Regions from separate parts of the Roseateles flavus genome, predicted to be linked through region 2. Evidence: riboswitches for the same ligand, from Rfam matches in the RefSeq annotation. Region 2 holds a riboswitch; the other holds the start of a gene.
The links. Region 2 has a riboswitch for glycine ahead of gcvT (glycine cleavage system aminomethyltransferase GcvT). Riboswitches for the same ligand answer to the same signal wherever they lie in the genome.
Positions count from the first base shown of each region.

Region 1 (10,310 bases), on a different contig from region 2:
CCAAGGCCAGGGTGAGGGTCAGGAACAGCAGACCGGCCCAAAGCCAGCCGCGGCCCTTGGGCCGGTACATCGCATTCATGGTGTCTCGCTCCGGTGCTGGCGCGGTCCTGGCCGCGGCCTGCCGGCATGGTATTGAAGTAAAACTACATTCAAAAGATCGGAGCAACCCTCGGAAACCTGTCGTAATCACCAAAGGATTCAACAAATAACGCCTCGGAGAGTAGCTTTGCTACTTGACCGCGAGGCCTCCGCTTCCGAGCCACAATGGATCCAGGAGCCTCCATGAAGATTGCCAACACCGCCCCCTTCGTCGCCCCCCAACGTTTCCAGGAGGCCGAGGCAGCCTGGCAGCAGGTGCAGCTGATCTATGCGCAGGGGGTGAGCCATCTGCGTGAGGCCCTGCAGCGCTTTCTGCGGGGCGAAGACGTGGGCCGCGTACGGGCCTGCTATCCCTTTGTGCGGCTGCGCAGCGAGCGGCTCACCCGTGGCGACTCACGCCTGGCCTATGGCTTCGTGGCAGGGCCCGGCGTCTACGAGACCACGCTCACCCGGCCCGAGCTCTTCGGCCGCTACTACCGCGAGCAGTTCGCGCTGCTGCTGAAGAACCACGGCGCCGAGCTGGAGATCGGCAGCAGCACCGCGCCCATCCCCCTGCACTTCGCGCTCAGCGAGCACGAGCACCTCGAGGGCGATCTGCCACCCGAGCGCCGCCTGCTGCTGCGCGAGTGCTTCGACCTGCCGGACCTCGCCGCCATGGACGACGGCATCGCCAACGGCACGCACGAGCCGGCGCCGGGCGAGCCCGAGCCGCTGTCGCTGTTCACCGCGCCGCGGGTGGACTACTCCCTGCACCGCCTGCGCCACTACACCGGCTGCTCGCCCGAGCACTTCCAGAACTTCGTGCTCTTCACCAACTACCAGTTCTACATCGACGAGTTCATCCGCCTGGGCCGCGAGCTGATGCAGGCGCCACCCGACCCCGCCGCAGCCCATGAGCTGGACGACTGCATCGGCTTCGTCGAACCCGGCAATGTCTGGACGGCCCGCGCCGGCTGCGAGGCCGAGTTCGCCGCCATGGCACCGGGCCTGCCGCCCCTGCGCCTGCCACAGATGCCGGCCTACCACCTGCTGCGCCGCGACGCCAGCGGCATCACCATGGTCAACATTGGCGTCGGCCCGGCCAATGCCAAGACCATGAGCGACCACATCGCCGTGCTGCGCCCGCACTGCTGGCTGATGCTGGGCCACTGTGCCGGCCTGCGCAACAGCCAGCAGCTGGGCGACTACGTCCTGGCCCACGGCTACGTGCGCGAGGACCATGTGCTGGACGAGGAGCTGCCGCTGTGGGTGCCCATCCCGCCGCTGGCCGAGGTGCAGGTGGCGCTGGAGCGCGCGGTGGCCGAGGTCACGCAGCTGTCGGGCTTCGAGCTCAAGCGCATCCTGCGCACCGGCACCGTGGCCTCGACCGACAACCGCAACTGGGAGCTGCTGCCCAGCGCGCACCAGGGCGGACCGGAGCGGCGCTTCAGCCAGAGCCGGGCCATCGCACTGGACATGGAAAGCGCCACCATCGCCGCCAACGGCTTCCGCTTCCGCGTGCCCTACGGCACCTTGCTGTGCGTCTCCGACAAGCCACTGCACGGCGAGATCAAGCTGCCCGGCATGGCCAACCAGTTCTATCGCGAGCGGGTGGACCAGCACCTGCGGATCGGCCTGCGCGCCATCGAGCTGCTGCGCGCCAGCCCGGCCGGCAAGCTGCACAGCCGCAAGCTGCGCAGCTTTGCCGAGGTGGCCTTCCAGTGATCGGCCCCACGGTGGTGTGCACCATCGCGTGACTTTTGCGGCCGGCCAGCCCCACAATGGGGAAACGCCCCGCTCCCAGGCAAGACTCGACCCCATGCTCCTGGACACCCCCACGCTGCTGAGCCTGCTCCTGCTGGAGCTGCTGAGCCTCATGGTGATGCTGCCCCTGCTGATGGGCGCTGCCGTGAGCCGCGCGGCCCGTTTCGCGCAAGGCTATATCGCGCTGCAGTGCGTGGGCTGGATGGCGCTGTGGCTGCGCCAGTCCTCCGGGGCACCGATCAGCGATGGCCTGGGCGGCTTCGTCGCCATGCTGGCCCTCAGTGCCAGCCTCAGCGCCCTGTGGCTGGCACTTCGGGACTGGCTGGGCCGGCGCCCGGGCCGCTGGGCGATGATGGGCGCGCCCCTGGTGCTGGCCCTCGCCTCGGTGCTGGACGGCAGTGGCGCCGACCACTTCGCCATCGCCTGGTCCGGCCTGGGCCTCTCCCTTCAGATGCTGGCGCTGGCCCTGGCCTGCTCCTGGCCGCGCGAGGCGGAGCAGCAGGGCCTCGAAATCAGGCACATCACGCCCGTCGAGCACAAGGATCGGGCATGGCGCACCTTGCTCGGGCTGGGGTTTGGCGCCATGGCCAGCGTCCCCCTGCTGCGCGCCAGCCTGCATTTCCTCGGGCGGGAGGTGGGGTGGGAAGCGCTGCTCACGCAGGCCATCATCCTCGGCGCACACGTGATGCTGCTGGTCAGCGTGCTGGCCATCCTGGTGGCCTGGCGCGGCGAGACCGAGCTGCACCTGCAGCGCCAGGCCCACACGGACGCCCTGACGGGGCTGGCCAACCGCCGCGCCTTTGGCAGCCGCTCCGAGGAGCTGATCTCCCTGGCCCGGCGCCATGGCGAGCCGCTATGCCTGGTCATGCTGGACCTGGACCTGTTCAAGAAGGTCAATGACGACCACGGCCACGAAGGCGGAGACCGCGCCCTGGCCCTCTTCGCCAGCTGCGTGCAGCAGGTGCTGCGCGTGGGCGACCTGGCCGGGCGCGTGGGCGGCGAGGAGTTCTGCGTGCTGCTGGCCCGCAGTGACGAACTGGGGCCGCGCGCCATGGACGCCCGCCTGCGGGCGGTGCTACATGCGCGCGCCGAGAAGGAGCTGGGCTTTGCACTGGATTTCAGCGCGGGCTGGGCCCTGCTGCGCCCGGGCGATCGCAGCGTCGAGGACATGATGCGCCGCGCCGATGCCGCCCTGTACGAGGCCAAGCGCAGCGGCCGTGGCCGCCTGTGCGACGAGCCCGGCTGGACCCCTGCCGAAAAGACGGGCTGACCCCGTCATCTGCCTGCCTTTGCGCACTGGCACGCTGCTTGCTTGGAATGAGGCAAACCCGTCCACCCGACGGGCCGACCTGAACACAGGAGCGCAGCACCATGCAAGCCTTTGACGCCCCCTTTGCCTACACCCCGGCCGCACTCTCCTCTTCCGTCGCCCCCCTGCAGGCACCGCCGGCCCAGCCGCAGGGCGCTGGCGCCGCCCGCTTGCGCGTGGTCGGGCAGGCACGCAAGCGCGGCGCGGTGCAGGTGCGGGCGCTGGGTTCGCGGGACCTGCAATGGCTGCCGGCCCTGGCGGACCTCCTGATCGACAGCGTGCACCACGGCGCCTCGCTGGGCTTCCTGGCCCCCTTGTCCCGCTACCAGGCCATGGACTACTGGCACAGCGTCTACGCGCGCCTGGGCAGCCACCACCACCTCTGGATCGCCTGCGAGGGAGATGGCCATGGCCCGCTGCAGGGTGCGGTGCAGCTGGCCCTGCCCCAGCCCTCCAACGCGCACCACCGCGGGGAGGTGCAGCGCCTCATGGTGCACAGCCAGGAACGCGGCCGGGGCATCGCCAGCCAGCTGATGGCGACGCTGGAGTGCACGGCCCTGCGCCAGGGCCGCCGGCTGCTGGTGCTGGAAGCGCCCGCGGACTCCCAGGCCGAGGCCGTCTACACCCATCTGGGCTGGCAGCGCGCCGGCGCCATCCCCGGGCACAGCGTCTGCGCCGAAGGCCGGCTGCATTCGGCCGCCCTGCTGTACAAGACCCTGTGAGCGGCATCGCGGCGCCCCGCTGGCGCATCGAGCCTTGCGACGCCCGCAGCGAGGACGCCGCCGCCTTGATGGACGAGCTGAACGCCCTGCTCGCCGCGCTCAGCGGCGACAGCGGCGCCGCCCGCTTCGATCCGTCGCGGATGCAGTCGACGGGCTGCGCCTTCCTGGTGGCCCGGGACGGGCAAGGGCAGGCCCAGGGCTGTGGCGCCCTGCGCCCGCTCCCTGAGGGGCTGCCCGGAACGGCCGAGATCAAGCGCATGTATGCCCGGGCCCGCGGCCAAGGCCTGGGTGCGGCCCTGCTGGCCGCCCTGCTGGACGAGGCCCGCCGCCTGGGCTATCGGCGCGTCTGGCTGGAGACCCGGCGCGTCAACGCCCGCGCCCTGGCCTTCTACCAGCACCAGGGCTTCACGGAGATCCCCGGCTACGGCCACTATGCGGGCCGCGCGGACGCCGCCTGCCTCGGCCTCGCCCTGTGAGCGCCTCGCGCCTCAGCGGAAGACGCGCAGCAGCCGGCCGCTGTCGGTGAGCATCAGCAGCGCGCCGTCGGGCGCCTGCCTGACGTCGCGGATGCGCTCCCCGAGGTCGGCATACATCGCGCTGCGCTCCTGCACCGTGTTGCCGGCCAGCTTCAATCGCCACAGCGCCTGGCCCGCCAGGCTGCCGGAGAAGAGCTGCCCCTGCCACTCGGGGAACATGCTGCCGGTGTAGAACAGCAGGCCGGCTGGCGCGATGGAGGTCGGCACCCAGAAGGTCAGGGGCTCGACATAGGCCGGCGCATGCGTGCCGCCACCGATGCGGCAGGCGTCCCCCACCGGATCACCGTAGTTGCAGCCATAGCTGCGCACCGGCCAGCCGTAGTTGCCGCCGGGCGCAATGCGGTTGATCTCGTCACCGCCCTGCGGCCCGTGCTCGCTGACCCAGAGCTCGCCCGTCTGCGGATGCAGCGCGGCGCCCTGCGGATTGCGGTGGCCCAGCGAATAGATGCCCGGCGCGGCGACTGGGCCGAGCGCAGGGTTGTCGGCCGGAAGGCCGCCATCGCGGTTGATGCGCACCACCTTGCCCAAGGTCTTGCCCAGGTCCTGAGCGGGGCTGCCCTGCTGGCGCTCGCCCAGGGTCACGAAGAGGGTCTTGTCGCGGGCAAAGACCAGGCGGGAGCCGTAGTGCCCGGAGCCGCTGACCTTGGGGCTCTGGCGAAAGATCACCTGCCCCTCCACCAGGGCCGTGCCCTGCAGCCGGGCCTTGAAGACCGCCGTGCCGCTGCGCCCCGCCTCGCTGCCACTGCCCGGTTCGCTGAAGCTCAGGTAGACGAGGCCGTTCTGGCTGAAGTCGGGGTCGAGGGCCAGGTCCAGCAGGCCGCCCTGCCCCGCCGAGTCCACCGCTGGTGCGCCGCTGATGACCTCCTTCTGGCGCGCGTCGGCGCTGAGCCTCAGCAGGCCGCCGCTGCGCTGGGTCACCAGCAGGCGCCCGTCCGGCAGCACGGCCAGGGACCATGGGTTGCCCAGGTCCGTGCGGAGCGTGGCGAGCTGGGGAGTGGGGCTCGGCGTTGGTGTCGGTGTCGGCGTGGGTGTTGGTGTCGGCGTGGGTGTTGGTGTCGGCGTGGGTGTCGGTGTGGCGCTGGCGCTTGAGTCACCGCCGCCCCCTCCGCACGCCACCAGGGCCGCCACCATCAGGGCTCCCGAGCTTCGATGCCAAGCTGCCATGCGCCATCTCCCGTCGTGGATGCAGGCAGTCTAGGAGCTTGCCGGCGTCCCCGTTGTAAGAAGCTGTGGCGGCCTCAGTCCAAGGACGCCAGCGCCTGGCGCACCGCGGGCAGCGCGCGCTCGCGCAGGCCGGCATCGGGTTGCTCCTGCAGGGCCACATAAAGCGGCCACAGGAACTGGCGGGCGTTGTGCGCCAGGCGCAGGCGGCGGGCATCCCAGCTGCCGCCGCGAGCGGGCTCCAGCACCGTCAGCAGCCAGGCCTTCACCTGCTCCGCCGACCAGGCACTGCGCGCCAGGGCAAAGCGCGCGGCCCGCGCCAGGCGCTCGCCCTCGCCATGCTGGTAGGCGACCTGCCCCTGGGCCAGCACCTGGGCGCCCAGCGAGGCCAGCATGAGGGCCGCGCCGTCCGCATCCACGGCGGGGTTCAGGGCCAGCTGCATCAGCAGATCGGCGCCGTGGGCCACCCCATGGCGCCAGCCCTCGCGGTCGTCATGCGCGCGGTAGTCGCGCCATTGCCGCAGCCAGGAAGCGCCTGCCACCAGCAGGGCCTCGCGCTCGGCAGGCTGCAGAAAGGGCTGGACGCGATCGACACGGGCGACCTCGGACAGCGCCAGCGCCGCAAAGGGCGCGTGAAACCCCGGAGCGTCCGGCGGCGCCTGCAGCACGGACAGCCAGCGATCGCGCAGCAGGCGCAGGGTTTCAGGGGTGAGCCGGCCGGCGCGCATCCAGGCGGAAAGCAGCTCGAAGCCCAGCTCGTCACGCAAGGCGGGATCGGGCGAGGACAGACAGTCGGCCAGAGAGAGCGCCACTCGCTGGAAGGGCGCCGCCGGGCGCGCGGCGTCCTGCGTCCAGGCACGCAGCTGCGCGGCCTGCTGGACCTGGCCCTCCAAGGACGGCGGGCAATCCGCCGCAGCCGGGGCCACGAACGCCGCCATCAGGGCCAGGCCAGCCCAGGTCCGGCCTCCGATGCAGACTTTTGCAGTGCGTCCCATGCGGACCTCCTTGGCGCGCATCTTGGGCGCGCCTCGGCTCCCGCGCCACCGGACTTGCCCGCCGTGCACAAAGCCATGGGAGACCGCTGGCGCAGGCGGCCCGCTTGCCGACGGCCGCCCCGGCCACGTACACTGCGCGTCGGATTCAGGAGAGTGCAGACCCCATGCCATGTTCATGCGGGCCTGCCGCCGAAGGCGCAAGCTCCCATACTCGCTCAGGCCCCGTACTGGATCCGTCATCAAGCCGAATGCTGGAGAGTGAGGCCAGGCTCCGAGCCCGGCTTCCGCCGAAGGAGCAAGGCCGCAGACCCTGAAGTCCAGCGGCTGAATCTCTCAGGTACCGAGGACAGCGGGAGCGGCGCGCACAGGCGCACGCTCTCTTTGGCCCGGGGTTTTTTCTGCCCCTCACGCCCGAGTCACGCACGCCTGCGCGTTCAACCCTCAGTTCATCGAGAGTTCCGCATGCATGTCATCGTCCTGGGCGCCGGCGTCACCGGCATCAGCACCGCCTGGTATCTCCGCCGGGCCGGCCACGAAGTCACCGTCATCGACCGCCAGCCCGCAGCCGGCCTGGAGACCAGCTACGCCAATGGCGGGCAGATCTCCGTCTCCCATGCCGAGCCCTGGGCCAATCCCGGCGCACCGCTGAAGGTGCTCAAGTGGCTCATGAAGGAGGACGCCCCCCTGCTCTTCCGCCTGCGCGCGGACCTGGCCCAGTGGCGCTGGGGCCTGCAGTTCCTGCGCGAGTGCACGCAGGGCCGCACGGCGCACAACATCCGCAACATCGTCAAGCTGGGCCTCTACAGCCGCGAGCAACTGCGCGAGCTGCGCGGCCAACTGGGCCTGCAATACGACCAGCGCACCCAGGGCATCCTGCACTTCTACACCAGCGAGGCCGAGTACGAGGCGGCGCAGGAGCCGGCCCGCATCATGCGCGAGCAGGGCTGCGAGCTGGACATGAAGACGCCCGACGAATGCGTGGCCATCGAGCCCGCGCTGGCCCAGTGCCGGCAGCAGATCGTCGGCGGTTCGATGACGCCCAGCGACGAGTCCGGCGACGCCCACCGCTTCACCCAGGCCCTGGCCGCCCGCTGTGCGGAAGCCGGCGTGCGCTTCGCCTACGACACCCGCATCCTGGGCCTGGAAGGCAGCCGCGAGTCCGGCATCAGCCGCGTGATCTGCGCCGATGCGAACGGCGTGGTGCAGCGCCTGGCCGCCGACCGCTTCGTGCTGTGCATGGGCAGCTTCAGCCGCGGCCTGGCACGCGAGCTGGGCATCCATCTCAACATCTACCCGGCCAAGGGCTACTCGGTGACGCTGCCGGTGATCTCGCCCGAGCACAGCTACCAGGTCTCTCTGACGGACGACGAGTACAAGCTGGTCTTCTCGCGCCTGGGCGACCGCCTGCGCATTGCCGGCACGGCCGAGCTCAACGGCTACAGCACCGAGCTGAACCTCACCCGCTGCGAGGCCATCGTGCGTCGCACGCGCGAGCTCTTCCCCTCCATGACCGACGGCCGCGGCGCGCAGTTCTGGACCGGCCTGCGGCCCGCCACGCCGTCCAACCTGCCCTATATCGGCGCCAGCCACGTGCCCAACGTCTACCTCAACACCGGGCACGGCACCCTGGGCTGGACCCATGCCTGCGGCTCGGCGGCGGCCATTGCGGACATCGTCAGCGGCCGGCGGCCCGTCCTGGACTACGCCTTCACCGCAGCCACGCAGGAGCAGCTGGAAGACGGCGAGCTGCGCTACGCCTGAACGACGTCAGGTCTTGCGCACGCCCCCTTGTGCGGGGCCATGCCTTGCCCTAGGCTCAGGCCACGGCATTTGTGCATCGGTCCCGACCTCAAGGAGCACGCCTATGGCCTCCAGCCCTTCGTCCGCAGGAGGCGCTGCCTCCGGCCTGTCCGGCAGCGCGCAGGATTCCCGCCTGCAGAGCCTGCGCACCCTGGCCCTGGTCGGCCCCGCAGGCAGCGGCAAGACCACCTTGTGCGAGGCCCTGCTGCTGCAGGCGGGCGCCATCAAGCAGGCAGGATCCGTCGAGAAGGGCAACACGGTCAGTGACCACGAAGCCCTGGAGCGCCGCATGCAGCATTCGCTGCAGACCAGCGCCGTCCACCTCGACTGGCAGGGCCTGCGCCTGCATGTGCTGGACACCCCGGGCGCGCCGGACTTCATCGGCCAGGCCCTCCCCGCGCTGGAAGCCGTGGAGAGCGCCGTGCTGGTGCTCAATGCGCAGGCTGGACTGGAGCTGATGGCCACGCGGCTGATGGAGGTCGCGGCCCAGCGCGAGCGCACGCGCCTGGTCGTGATCAACAAGATCGACGCCCCGGAGGTCGACCTCCCCGGCCTGCTGGCCCTGCTGCAGGAGCGCCTGGGCAAGGAATGCCTGCCGCTGAACCTGCCGGCCGGCGGCGGCACGCGGGTCTCGGACTGCTTTTTCCAGCGCGACGGCGACAGCGACTTCGGCTCCGTGGCCGAGGCCCATCGGGCCTTGGTGGAACAGGTGGTGGAGGTCGACGGTGACTTCGTCGAGCGCTACCTCAACGAAGGCGACGTCCCCGCCAGCGAGCTGCATGCGCCCCTGGAGCAGGCCCTGCGCGAGGGCCACCTCATCCCCGTGTGCTTCACCGCGGCGAAGTCCGGCGTGGGCGTGCCCGAGCTGCTGGACGCCATCGCGCGCCTGCTGCCTCACCCGGGCGAGGCCAACCCGCCGCAGTTCCTGGAGGGCGAGGGCGCCGACGCCCGCCCGCTGAAACCCCTGCCCGATGCAGACCGCCACGTGCTGGCCCACGTCTTCAAGATCCAGGCCGACCCCTACCTCGGCAAGCTGGCCCTGCTGCGCGTCCATCAGGGCACGCTGAAACGCAATGCCCAGCTCTATGTGGGCCATGCACGCAAGCCGGTGCGCGTCAGCCATCTCTTCATGCTGCGCGGCAAGGAGCATGTGGAGGTGGAGCAGGCCCTTCCGGGCGACCTCTGCGCCGTGGCCAAGATCGACGAGCTGCACTACGACGCCGTGCTGCACGACGCGCCCGAAGACGAACACCTGCACCTGGCCCCGCTGCAATTCCCCGAGCCGGTGCACGGCCTGGCGATCAGCCCTGCCCGGCATGGCGACGAGCAACGCCTGTGGGACCAGCTGCGCCGCCTGGTCGACGAAGATCCCTGCCTGCGCCTGGAACATGCCGCCCAGACCAACGAGACCCTCGTCTACGGCCTGGGCGAACTGCATCTGCGCGTGCTGCTGGAGCGCCTGCGCGAGACCTACAAGGGCGAGGTGCAGACGCAGCCGCCACGCGTGGCCTACCGGGAGACCATCTCCTCGCCCTCCGAGGGCCATTACCGCCACAAGAAGCAGAGCGGCGGCGCCGGACAGTTCGGCGAGGTGTGGCTGCGCATCGAGCCCCTGGAGCGAGGCGCCGGCTTCGAATTCCGCGACGAGGTCAAGGGCGGCACCATCCCCGGTGTCTTCATGCCCGCCGTCGAGAAGGGTGTGCGCCAGGCCCTGGCCCAGGGCGTGATCGCCGGCTTCCCGCTGGTGGACCTGCGGGTGGTGGTGTTCGACGGCAAGCACCACTCGGTGGACTCCAAGGAAATCGCCTTCGTGACCGCCGGGCGCAAGGCCCTGATGGCCGCCGTGCTGGAGGCCCGCCCGCAAGTGCTGGAACCCATCGTGCAGGTGGAGATCCTCGCCCCCGCCGCCACCATGGGGGACATCACCGGCGACCTGGCCTCGCGG
Region 1 is NZ_JBDPZC010000017.1:10,226-20,535, reverse strand. It holds gene ABDJ40_RS23100 (alpha-1,6-glucosidase domain-containing protein) at 1-79, opposite strand, end outside; gene ABDJ40_RS23095 (AMP nucleosidase) at 283-1,803, shown strand; gene ABDJ40_RS23090 (GGDEF domain-containing protein) at 1,898-3,112, shown strand; gene ABDJ40_RS23085 (GNAT family N-acetyltransferase) at 3,214-3,873, shown strand; gene ABDJ40_RS23080 (GNAT family N-acetyltransferase) at 3,870-4,349, shown strand; gene ABDJ40_RS23075 (PQQ-dependent sugar dehydrogenase) at 4,362-5,573, opposite strand; gene ABDJ40_RS23070 (DUF2785 domain-containing protein) at 5,648-6,565, opposite strand; glycine riboswitch at 6,702-6,805, shown strand; glycine riboswitch at 6,807-6,925, shown strand; gene ABDJ40_RS23065 (D-amino acid dehydrogenase) at 7,028-8,326, shown strand; gene fusA (elongation factor G) at 8,430-10,310, shown strand, end outside.
Region 1: another riboswitch for glycine. It lies ahead of ABDJ40_RS23065 (D-amino acid dehydrogenase); the one in region 2 lies ahead of gcvT (glycine cleavage system aminomethyltransferase GcvT).

Region 2 (10,310 bases):
CTCCGCTGAGACCAAGATCCCGCGAGGCCCTGGCCCGGCAAACGGGCGCGGGGTCGCTCAACCTCTGGAGGAACTGAACATGAAATCAGCAACCATGGCTTTCATCGGATCTGCCCTTGTCGTCGCGGCGGGACTCGCGTCTGCGGCGCCGCTGAAGTCCACCGCGGTCCCGATCCCCATCGAAGAGGAGTTCGTCGTCGCGCAGCAGCTGCACGTCGATTCCAGTCTGGACGCCATCGTCACCCAGCTCCTGGGAGCGGGGCTCGTCGACTTCGGTGCCAAGCTTCACTACGAAGGACGCTACCGCGTCCTTGAAACGTCGCCGGGCATCTTCTCCGGCAGCTACGGTGGCATCCTCTCCGGCACCTATCTCGGCGAGACCTGGTCCGTCGAATACGGGGCGGCCATGGAGACCGACGCCGCGCTGAACAAGGTGTGGAACCTGGACAGCAAGGGGACCTGGAAGAAGGGGCCGTACGCCGGGAAGAACTTCAAGGACAAGGGCAAGATCATCGAGAAGACCGACCATACGGCCGATCTGGAAATCGAGATCGAGACCGACGGCGTCACGCCGAAGATCAAGACCTCGGCGGCTGGCCTCAAGAAGGACAAGGGCGGCGGCAAGCTGAAGGTGTCCGGCGATCTCGGGGTCGTCGACGACGCCGGGAAGACGCACAAGGAGAAGGTGGCCATCGAGCTGGACCAGGCCACCAAGACCTTCACTTCCCGGGTCACCAGCAGCTTCGCGGGCTTTGGCTTCGTGGTCCTGGAGAACGAAGGCTCCTATACCGCTTCGGATTGCCTGGCGGACTGCCCCGTGGGAGAGACCTCCTTCGACATCACGGTCACCCAGGTGCCCGAGCCGGCCACGCCCCTGCTCTTCGCCGCGGGATTCGGCGGCTTTCTGGTGTCGCGCCGCCGCAAGTCAGCCTGAGCGGACATCCGCGGACGCAGCGGCAGCTTCTGGCCTTGTCAGCTGGGGCTGGTCGCAGGAGCTCCGGCGGCTGAACCGGGCCCGATGCTGAAGCAGGGCCTGGCTGGCGGGAGGGCGGCGTCCGGGGCTGGGCGTGTGAGACAGGGCATGTGAGGGGCTCGCCTCACCCGCTCCATGGTCTTCAGCACTCGACGATGTTCACGGCCAGGCCGCCGCGGGCCGTTTCCTTGTACTTGGTCATCATGTCGGCGCCGGTGTCGCGCATGGTCTTGATGACCTTGTCCAGGCTCACGAAGTGCGTGCCGTCGCCGCGCAGGGCCATGCGGGCCGCATTGATGGCCTTGACCGAGGCGATGGCATTGCGCTCGATGCAGGGGATCTGGACCAGCCCGCCCACCGGGTCGCAGGTGAGGCCCAGATGGTGCTCCATGCCGATCTCGGCCGCGTTCTCCACCTGCTCGGGCGTGCCGCCCATTACCTGGCACAGGGCGCCGGCGGCCATGGAGCAGGCCACGCCCACCTCGCCCTGGCAGCCGACCTCGGCGCCTGAGATGGAAGCGTTTTCCTTGTAGAGGATGCCGATGGCGGCGGCGGTGAGCAGGAAGTCCACCACGCCGTCTTCATTGGCGCCATGCACGAAGCGGCTGTAGTAGTGCAGCACGGCGGGCACGATGCCGGCCGCGCCGTTGGTCGGTGCCGTCACCACGCGGCCGCCGGCAGCGTTCTCCTCGTTGACGGCCAGGGCGTAGAGGTTGACCCAGTCCATCACCTGCAGCGGGTCGCGCAGGGCGGCCTCGGGGTTGGCCGTGAGGTCGCGGTAGAGCTGTGAGGCGCGGCGCTTGACCTTGAAGCCGCCCGGCAGGATGCCCTCGGTGCGCAGGCCGCGGCTGACGCAGTCCTGCATCACCTGCCAGATGCGCAGCAGGCCGTCACGCGTGTCCGCGTCGCTGCGCCAGTGGCGCTCATTGCGGCGCATCACCTCGGCGATGCTGATGCCGTGGGTCTTGGTCAGCGCCAGCAGCTCGTCACCCGTCTTGAAGGGGTAGGGCAGCACGGTGGCGTCGGGCGCGATCACCTTCTGCTTGCTGCCGTCGGCCGCCACCTCCTCGCTGACGACGAAGCCGCCGCCCACCGAGTAGTAGGTCTTCTCGGACAGCAGCGCGCCTTCTGCATCGAAGGCGCTGAAGCGCATGCCGTTGGCATGGAAGGGCAGGCTCTGGCGGCGGAAGAAGACCAGGTCCTTGACCTCGTTGAAGTCCACCCAGTGCTCGCCCAGCAGCTGCATGCGGCTGCCTTGACGGATCTCGTCCAGGTACTGAGGCACGCGCTCCACATCGACCGTGTCCGGCTCATGGCCGGCCAGGCCCAGCAGCACGGCGGTGTCGCTGCCGTGGCCCTTGCCGGTAGCCCCCAGGGAGCCGTAGAGCTGGGACAGCACACGCGCCGTGCGCGGCAGCAGGCCCTCGCTGCGCAGGCGCGAGGCGAAGAGGCGGGCGGCGCGCATCGGGCCCACCGTGTGGGAGCTGGAGGGGCCGATGCCAATCTTGAACAGGTCGAAAACGGAAACGGCCATGGTGCTCTCTCAGGTGTCGGCAGTCTCGGCGAGGCTGCTCAGGCAGATGGTGTAGAGGCCGCCGCGCGCGGGCAGCGGGCTCAGCTTGGGGGTGATGGGGCGGACATTGCCGAGCTGCCAGGCAAACATGCCCGGCGTGCCCGGCCAGGGGTCCACCGACAGTACATCGACCAGGGCGACCCCGGCCGCCTCAGGGTCTAGCTGGTCGTCCGAGGCCACCTGGCGGCGACTCTCGATGATCAGCAGGTCGCGCAGGGGCACCTGCGGCGGGCACCAGGAGCGCAGCTCCAGGCGGTGCCGGCCCTGGGCAATCAGCTTGCCCGCCGGGCTCAGCACGGCAAGAGCGGTGAAGCTTTGGTCCAACTGAGAATCACTCGGGCTGTCCATGCTGTGGGCTCCTGCCGTGGGCTGCGGGCGCTGGCCTTATGCCTGTTCGAACTCGCTCATCGGGATGCAGGAGCAGAACAGGTTGCGGTCACCGTAGACGTTGTCCACGCGACCCACCGGCGACCAGTACTTCTGGCGGCGCAGGGTGGCCACCGGGTAGGCGGCTTCCTCGCGGGTGTAGCCATGGCTCCACTCGGTGGCCAGCAGCACCTCGGCGGTGTGCGGAGCGTTCACGAGCGGGTTGTCCTCGCGGGCCCACTGGCCGGCCTCGACCTTGGCGATCTCGGCGCGGATGGCCAGCATGGCGTCGCAGAAGCGGTCCAGCTCGGCCTTGGACTCCGACTCGGTCGGCTCCACCATCAGCGTGCCGGCCACCGGGAAGGACAGCGTGGGGGCGTGGAAGCCGTAGTCGATCAGGCGCTTGGCCACGTCTTCGGCGGACACGCCGGAGCTGTCCTTCAGCGGGCGCAGGTCCAGGATGCACTCGTGGGCCACGCCACCGCCCTTCACGCCGGCGATATTGCCGCTGAAGTGGATGTCATAGGCATCCGACAAACGGGCGGCCACATAGTTGGCGGACAGGATAGCGATCTCGGTCGCGGCCTGCAGGCCGTCGGCGGCCATCATGCGGACGTACATCCAGCTGATGGGCAGCACGGCGGCGTTGCCCAGCGGGGCGGCCGAGACGGCACCCACATTGCTGGCCACGCCCACGCCGGCGCTGCGGTGCGCGGGCAGGAAGGGCACGAGGTCGGCGACCACGCAGACCGGGCCGACGCCCGGGCCGCCACCGCCGTGGGGGATGCAGAAGGTCTTGTGCAGGTTCAGGTGGGACACGTCGCCGCCGAACTCGCCAGGGGCCGCCACGCCGACCAGGGCGTTCATGTTGGCGCCGTCCACATAGACGCGGCCGCCATGGCTCTTCACGAGCTGGCAGATCTCCTTGACCTGGGTGTCGAAGACGCCGTAGGTCGAGGGGTAGGTGATCATGATGGCGGCCAGGTTGGCACTGTGCTGCTCGCACTTGGCCTTCAGGTCGGCTAGGTCGATATTGCCTTCCTTGTCGCACTTGGTGACCACCACCTGCATGCCCACCATCTGGGCCGAGGCGGGGTTGGTGCCGTGCGCGGACTCGGGGATCAGGCAGATCTTGCGATGGCCTTCGCCGCGCGACTCATGCCAGGCCTTGATGGCCAGCAGGCCGGCGTACTCGCCCTGCGAGCCGGCATTGGGCTGCAGGCTGATGCCGGAGTAGCCGGTGGCCTGGCACAGCCAGGCGGTCAGCTGTTCGTTCAGCAGCTCGTAGCCCGCCAGTTGCTCGCGCGGGGCGAAGGGGTGGATCTGGGCGAACTCTGGCCAGGTGATGGGGATCATCTCGCTGGTCGCGTTCAGCTTCATGGTGCAGGAACCCAGCGGGATCATGCTGCGGTCCAGGGCCAGGTCCTTGTCGGACAGGGCGCGGATGTAGCGCAGCATCTCGGTTTCGCTGTGGTGGGTGTTGAACACCGGGTGGTCGAGGTAGCTGCTGGTGCGCACCAGCTCGGCCGGGATCATGGCGGCCACGCCCTTCTCGAAGGCGGCGAAGCCGGGCAGGCTCTTGCCGTCGGCGAAGACGGCCAGCACGGCGCCGAGGTCTTCACGCGTGGTGGTCTCGTCCAGCGACAGGCTCAGGGACTGGGCCGAGGCGCGGCGGAAGTTCATGCCAGCCTTGACACCCGCGGCCAGCAGGGCCTCGGTCTTGGCGCCGGTCTGCACGTGCAGGGTGTCAAAGGCGGCGGCATTGTTGATGCCGAAGCCCAGGCCCTTCAGGCCTTCGGCCAGGATGGCGGTGTAGGCCGCCACGCGCTGGGCGATGCGCTTCAGGCCTTGCGGGCCGTGGTAGACGGCGTACATGCTGGCCACGACGGCCGGCAGCACCTGGGCGGTACAGATGTTGGAGGTGGCCTTCTCGCGGCGGATGTGCTGCTCGCGGGTCTGCAGGGCCAGGCGGTAGGCCTTGTTGCCTTGCGCGTCCACCGAGACACCGACCAGGCGGCCCGGCAGGTTGCGCTTGAACTCGTCCTTGCAGGCCATGTAGGCGGCGTGCGGGCCGCCATTGCCCATGGGCATGCCGAAGCGCTGGGTCGTGCCCACGGCGATGTCGGCGCCTTGCTCGCCAGGTGCCTTCAGCAGGGTCAGGGACAGCAGGTCGGCGGCGGCGATCAGCAGGCCGTTCTGGGCATGCACGGCGTCGGCGACGGGCTGCAGGCTGCGCACGTCACCGTTGACGCCGGGGTACTGCACCAGGGCGGCGAAGCACTCGGTCTTGCCGGCCTCGGCGGCGGGGCCCACGACCACGGTGATGCCGATGGGCTCGGCGCGGGTGCGCACCACTTCCAGCGTCTGCGGCAGCACGTCGTCGGCCACGAAGAAGGTCTGGCTCTTGCTCTTGCCCACGCGGGCGGCCAGAGTCATGGCCTCGGCGGCGGCGGTGGCCTCGTCCAGCATGGAGGCGTTGGCGATGGCCATGCCGGTGAGGTCGGTCACCATGGTCTGGAAGTTGACCAGGGCCTCCATGCGGCCTTGCGAGATCTCGGCCTGGTAGGGCGTGTAGGCGGTGTACCAGGCGGGGTTCTCGAGGATGTTGCGCAGGATGACGCCCGGGGTCAGGGTGCCGTAGTAGCCCTGGCCGATGTAGCTCTTGAGCACCTGGTTCTTGCTCGCGACGGCCTTCAGCTCGGCCAGCGCGGCGGCCTCGGTGGCGGCGGGCGGCAGCTGCATGCCGGCCGTGCGCTTGATGCTGGCGGGCACGATGGCCTCGATCAGGGCACGGCGCGAGGCCTGGCCGATCACGGACAGCATGGCGGCTTCATCGGCGGCATCGGGGCCGATGTGGCGGGCGTGGAATTCGGCGGCGTTCTCGAGTTCGCGCAGGGGCTTCAGGGCAGACATCAACATGGCAAATCCTTCATCGGTGACCGCGGCAGGCTCATGGCCGGCGGCGGCAGTCCGGGGCAGGGCGGTGGCAGGCAGGGGCCGCCCGGCAGATACGGAAACGGGCACGGACAGGACTGTCGGTGCCCGTTGTTCACCTCACGGCGATCAGCTGTTCTTGACCAGCTCGTCGTAGGCGGTGGCGTCCATCAGGGCGTCCAGCTCGGCCGGCTTGGACAGCTTGACCTTGAAGAACCAGCCCGAGGCCAGCGGGTCGCTGTTGGCGAGGGAAGGGTCGGCGCGCAGGGCTTCGTTGACCTCGGTGATCTCGCCGCTGACGGGCATGTAGACGTCGGCGGCGGCCTTGACGGACTCGACCACGCCGGCGACTTCCTTCTCGGCGAAGCTCTTGCCGACGTCGGGCAGGTCCACGAACACCACGTCGCCCAGCGCGTCTTGCGCATGGACGGTGATGCCCACGGTGGCGGTGCCGTCAGCGTTGATCTGGATCCACTCGTGGTCGGCGGTGTACTTGATGCTCATGGTGTGCTCCGAATGTCGGGAGAAAAGACCAGGGAAAACTGGACGGGGAAACAGGCGAGGGGCCAGTATCGGCCCCTCACACGCGGATGTCAGCCGCGGAAATAGCGGTGCGGCGCGAAGGGGGTGGCGGCCACGGTCATGGCAACGCGCTTGTCACGCACCAGGGCGAAGACTTCCGTGCCTTGCGGGGCGTAGGCCGTCTGCACATAGCCCAGGGCCACCGGCTGGTTGACCGTGGGGCCCAGGGAGCCGCTGGTCACGACGCCGATCTCGGTGCCGTCTGCGTTCACCAGCTTGGCGCCTTCGCGCACGGGCATGCGCTCGGCGGAGATCAGGCCCACGCGCTTGCGCTGCACGCCGTTGGCGAGCTGCTCGTTGACGATGTCGGCACCGGGATAGCCGCCGGCACGGGCGCCACCGGCGCGGCGCACCTTCTGGATGGCCCAGGTCAGGGCGCCTTCCACGGGGGTGGTGCTGGTGTCGATGTCATGGCCGTAGAGGCACAGGCCGGCTTCCAGGCGCAGGGTGTCGCGGGCGCCGAGGCCGATGGGCATCACTTCGGGCTGGGCCAGCAGCTTGCGGGCCAGCTCGACGGCCTGGTCGTTGTGCACCGAGATCTCGAAGCCGTCTTCGCCGGTGTAGCCCGAGCGGGTCAGGAAGGTCTCGATGCCGTCCAGATTGAAGAAGCCGCCGGTCATGAAGGTCAGCTTGGCGACTTCGGGGTTCAGGCGGGCCAGGGCCGTCACGGCCTGCGGGCCTTGCAGCGCGAGCAGGGCGCGCTCGGGGGTGGGGATCACCTCGCAGCGGCTGCCGATCTTGGCCTGCAGATGGGCCGTGTCCTGCTCCTTGCAGGCGGCGTTCACCACCACGAAGATGTCGTCGGGGCGGCGGCAGACCATCAGGTCGTCGAGGATGCCGCCCTGCTCGTTCGTGAAGAGGGCGTAGCGCTGCTTGTAGACGGGCAGGTCGATGATGTCCACCGGCACGATGGACTCCAGGGCGGCGCCGGCGTCAGCGCCCACCAGACGCAGCTGGCCCATGTGCGAGACGTCGAAGAGGCCGGCGGCCGTGCGGGTGTGCTTGTGCTCGGCCAGGATGCCGGCCTTGTACTGCACGGGCATGTCGTAGCCGCCGAAGGGCACCATCTTGGCACCGAGTTCGACGTGCAGGGCGTGCAGGGGGGTCTTCTTGAGATCGGCGGCGGGGGCGGACATGGGCAAATTCCTTCGAGGGCATTCTGGAACCCCAGCCCGGCCGTTGATCCGGGGATGGGGAGCTGCCCTCGCTGTCCGCTTTACCTGAGAGATTGGCCACCGGCGTATCGCCAGCAGCTTGCCCCTTCGGTGGACGGGCTCGAGACCCGTCTCTCTCCAGTGAGGAACGTTCCGATCGGAACGTTTTGTCAGTCCTTTTGCCTGAGCGTTCGAAGCGTGGGATCACCAATGCCTCTGCGCCTTCGGCGGCTCCCGCTAGAGAGCTCTCTCCTGACCGGGCGCATTGTAGCCATGGAATCAGCCCGCCCGGCAAGAGATTAAGGGGCTGCTAAGGCCGGGGGCTTTCTTCCGTGGAGAATTCTGCTTTTCCACCCCGACGTGCCCCGAGCCACCATGAGACTGCTGCTGGTCGAAGACGACCTGATGATCGGTGAGCCCCTGCTGGACCTGCTGCGGGCGGAAGGCTATGCGGTCGACTGGGTCCGCGACGGCGAGATGGCCGACACCGCGCTGCTGAGCCAGAACTATGACCTGCTGATCCTCGACCTGGGCCTGCCCAAGGCCGACGGCATGACGGTGCTCAAGCAGCTGCGCGGCCGCAAGCAGAGCCTGCCCGTGCTGATCGCCACGGCGCGCGATGCCCTGGAGCAGCGCATTGCCGGCCTGGACGCCGGGGCGGACGACTACGTGCTCAAGCCCTACGAGTTCCACGAGCTGCTGGCCCGCATCCGCGCCCTGCTGCGCCGGGCCCAGGGCCGTGCCGAGCCGGTCTACGAGCACAAGGGCGTGGCCATCAACCCCGCCACCCGCGAGGTGAGCAAGGACGGCCGCGAGGTCGTGCTCTCGGCGCGTGAGTGGGCGGTGCTGGAGCCGCTGCTGGCCCGGCCGGGCATGGTGCTGTCGCGCCAGCAGCTGGAGGAGAAGCTCTACGGCTGGAAGGACGAGATCTCCAGCAATGCGGTCGAGGTCTACATCCACGGCCTGCGCAAGAAGCTGGGCGCCGAGCTGATCCAGAACGTGCGCGGCGTGGGCTATCGCGTCCCCAAGGAATGAAGAGCCTCGAACGGCTGGCGGGCCTGCGGCGAGGGTTGATGCCGCGCTCGCTGCGCCAGCGCCTGATGATGTTCCTGCTGGCCGCCGTCTCGCTGGCGGCCTTCCTGCAGGCCTACAGCGCCTACCGCACGGCCCTGGCCGAGGCCGACCAGCTCTTCGACTACCAGATGCAGCAGATGGCTTTCTCACTGCGCGGCAGCATGGCGGGGCCGGGCAGCGGCACCATCTCGCTGCCCCTGGGCGAGCAGCAGAGCTTCGACTTCCATGTGCAGGTCTGGAGCCTGGACGGCGCCTCCATGTTCCGCTCACCCGGACCGTGGCTGCTGCCGCAGCGCGCGGTGCTGGGCTTCTCCGACGTCAGCGACCGTGGGCGCACCTTCCGCGTCTTCTCGGTGCAGACGCCGCTGCAGGTGATCCAGGTCGCCCAGGACCTCTCAGTGCGCCAGCGCATGGCCTCGCAACTGGCCTGGCGCACGGCCATGCCCACGCTGCTGATGCTGCCGCTGCTGGGTCTCGTCGTGTGGCTGGTCATCAGCCGTTCCCTGGACCCGGTGGAGCGCGTGCGCGCCCAGCTGGCGGACCGCTCGCCAGGCGATCTGGCGCCCGTCCCCGCGGGCGACCTGCCCAGCGAACTGCGGCCCATGGTGCAGGAGTTCAACGCCCTGCTGGGCCGCGTGCGCAGGGCCTTCGAGGACCAGCAGCACTTCGTGGCCGATGCGGCCCATGAGCTGCGCACGCCGCTGGCCGCGCTGAAGCTGCAGCTGCAGGCGCTGCAGCAGGGCAGCGCCATGAGCAGCACGGCAGGCGAGCCCGGCCTGAGGCGCCTGGAGCAGGGCATCGAGCGGGCCTCGCACCTGATCGAGCAACTGCTGTCCCTGGCCCGCCAGGAAGGCGCGGCCGCGCAGCGGGCGCTGGAGCCGGTGGCCCTGGACGCGCTCTGCCGCCAGGCCGTGGCCGATGCCAGCGAGCTGGGCAGCCTGCGCGGCGTGGACGTGGGCCTGCAGGACTGCGATGCCGCCTGGGTCCTGGGCCAGCCCGAAGGCCTGCGCGTGCTGCTGCGCAACCTGCTGGACAACGCCATCAAGTACAGCCCCGCGGGCGGCCAGGTGGACCTCAGCCTGCATGCCACGCCGGGAGAGGGTCAGGTCTTGCTGCTGGTGGAGGACAGCGGGCCGGGCATCCCCGCCGACGAGCGCCAGCGCGTCTTCGACCGCTTCTATCGCAGCAGTGCCTCGGCCTCGCAGGCGCCGGGCAGCGGCCTGGGCCTGGCCATCGTCAAGGCCATCGCCGAGCGCCATGGCGCCCAGCTGCGCCTGAGTCAGTCCAGTCGCCTGGGCGGCCTGCAGGTGGAGCTGCGCCTCCCGGCCTGCGAGCCGGGCGATGCGTCCTCAGACCGGGCTCAGCTTCGTTAAGCGGTTTCTAAGCGAGGCGTTCGAAAGTGCTGACCGTCGCGACCGTCCAGGTCGCTGCAGCCAAAAGGAGAACGCCATGACCGACCACCGCCTCAACCGCATGATCCCGGCCCGCCGCCTGGTCTGGGCCCTCGTCGCCGCTGGCGTGCTTGGTGCCGCCGGAGGTGCCGGTGCCATGCATGCCAGCAACACCCTCAAGACCAGCAACAGCGCGCCGGTGACGGCGCCTGCCGAGCCCGCTGCCACCACCAGCCCCGTGCTGGCCAGCGCCGCGCCTGCCG
Region 2 is NZ_JBDPZC010000006.1:145,749-156,058, reverse strand. It holds gene ABDJ40_RS13975 (PEP-CTERM sorting domain-containing protein) at 80-934, shown strand; gene ABDJ40_RS13970 (L-serine ammonia-lyase) at 1,116-2,507, opposite strand; gene ABDJ40_RS13965 (hypothetical protein) at 2,517-2,894, opposite strand; gene gcvP (aminomethyl-transferring glycine dehydrogenase) at 2,931-5,831, opposite strand; gene gcvH (glycine cleavage system protein GcvH) at 5,976-6,350, opposite strand; gene gcvT (glycine cleavage system aminomethyltransferase GcvT) at 6,440-7,564, opposite strand; glycine riboswitch at 7,626-7,734, opposite strand; glycine riboswitch at 7,744-7,847, opposite strand; gene ABDJ40_RS13945 (response regulator) at 7,958-8,617, shown strand; gene ABDJ40_RS13940 (ATP-binding protein) at 8,614-10,029, shown strand; gene ABDJ40_RS13935 (DegQ family serine endoprotease) at 10,106-10,310, shown strand, end outside.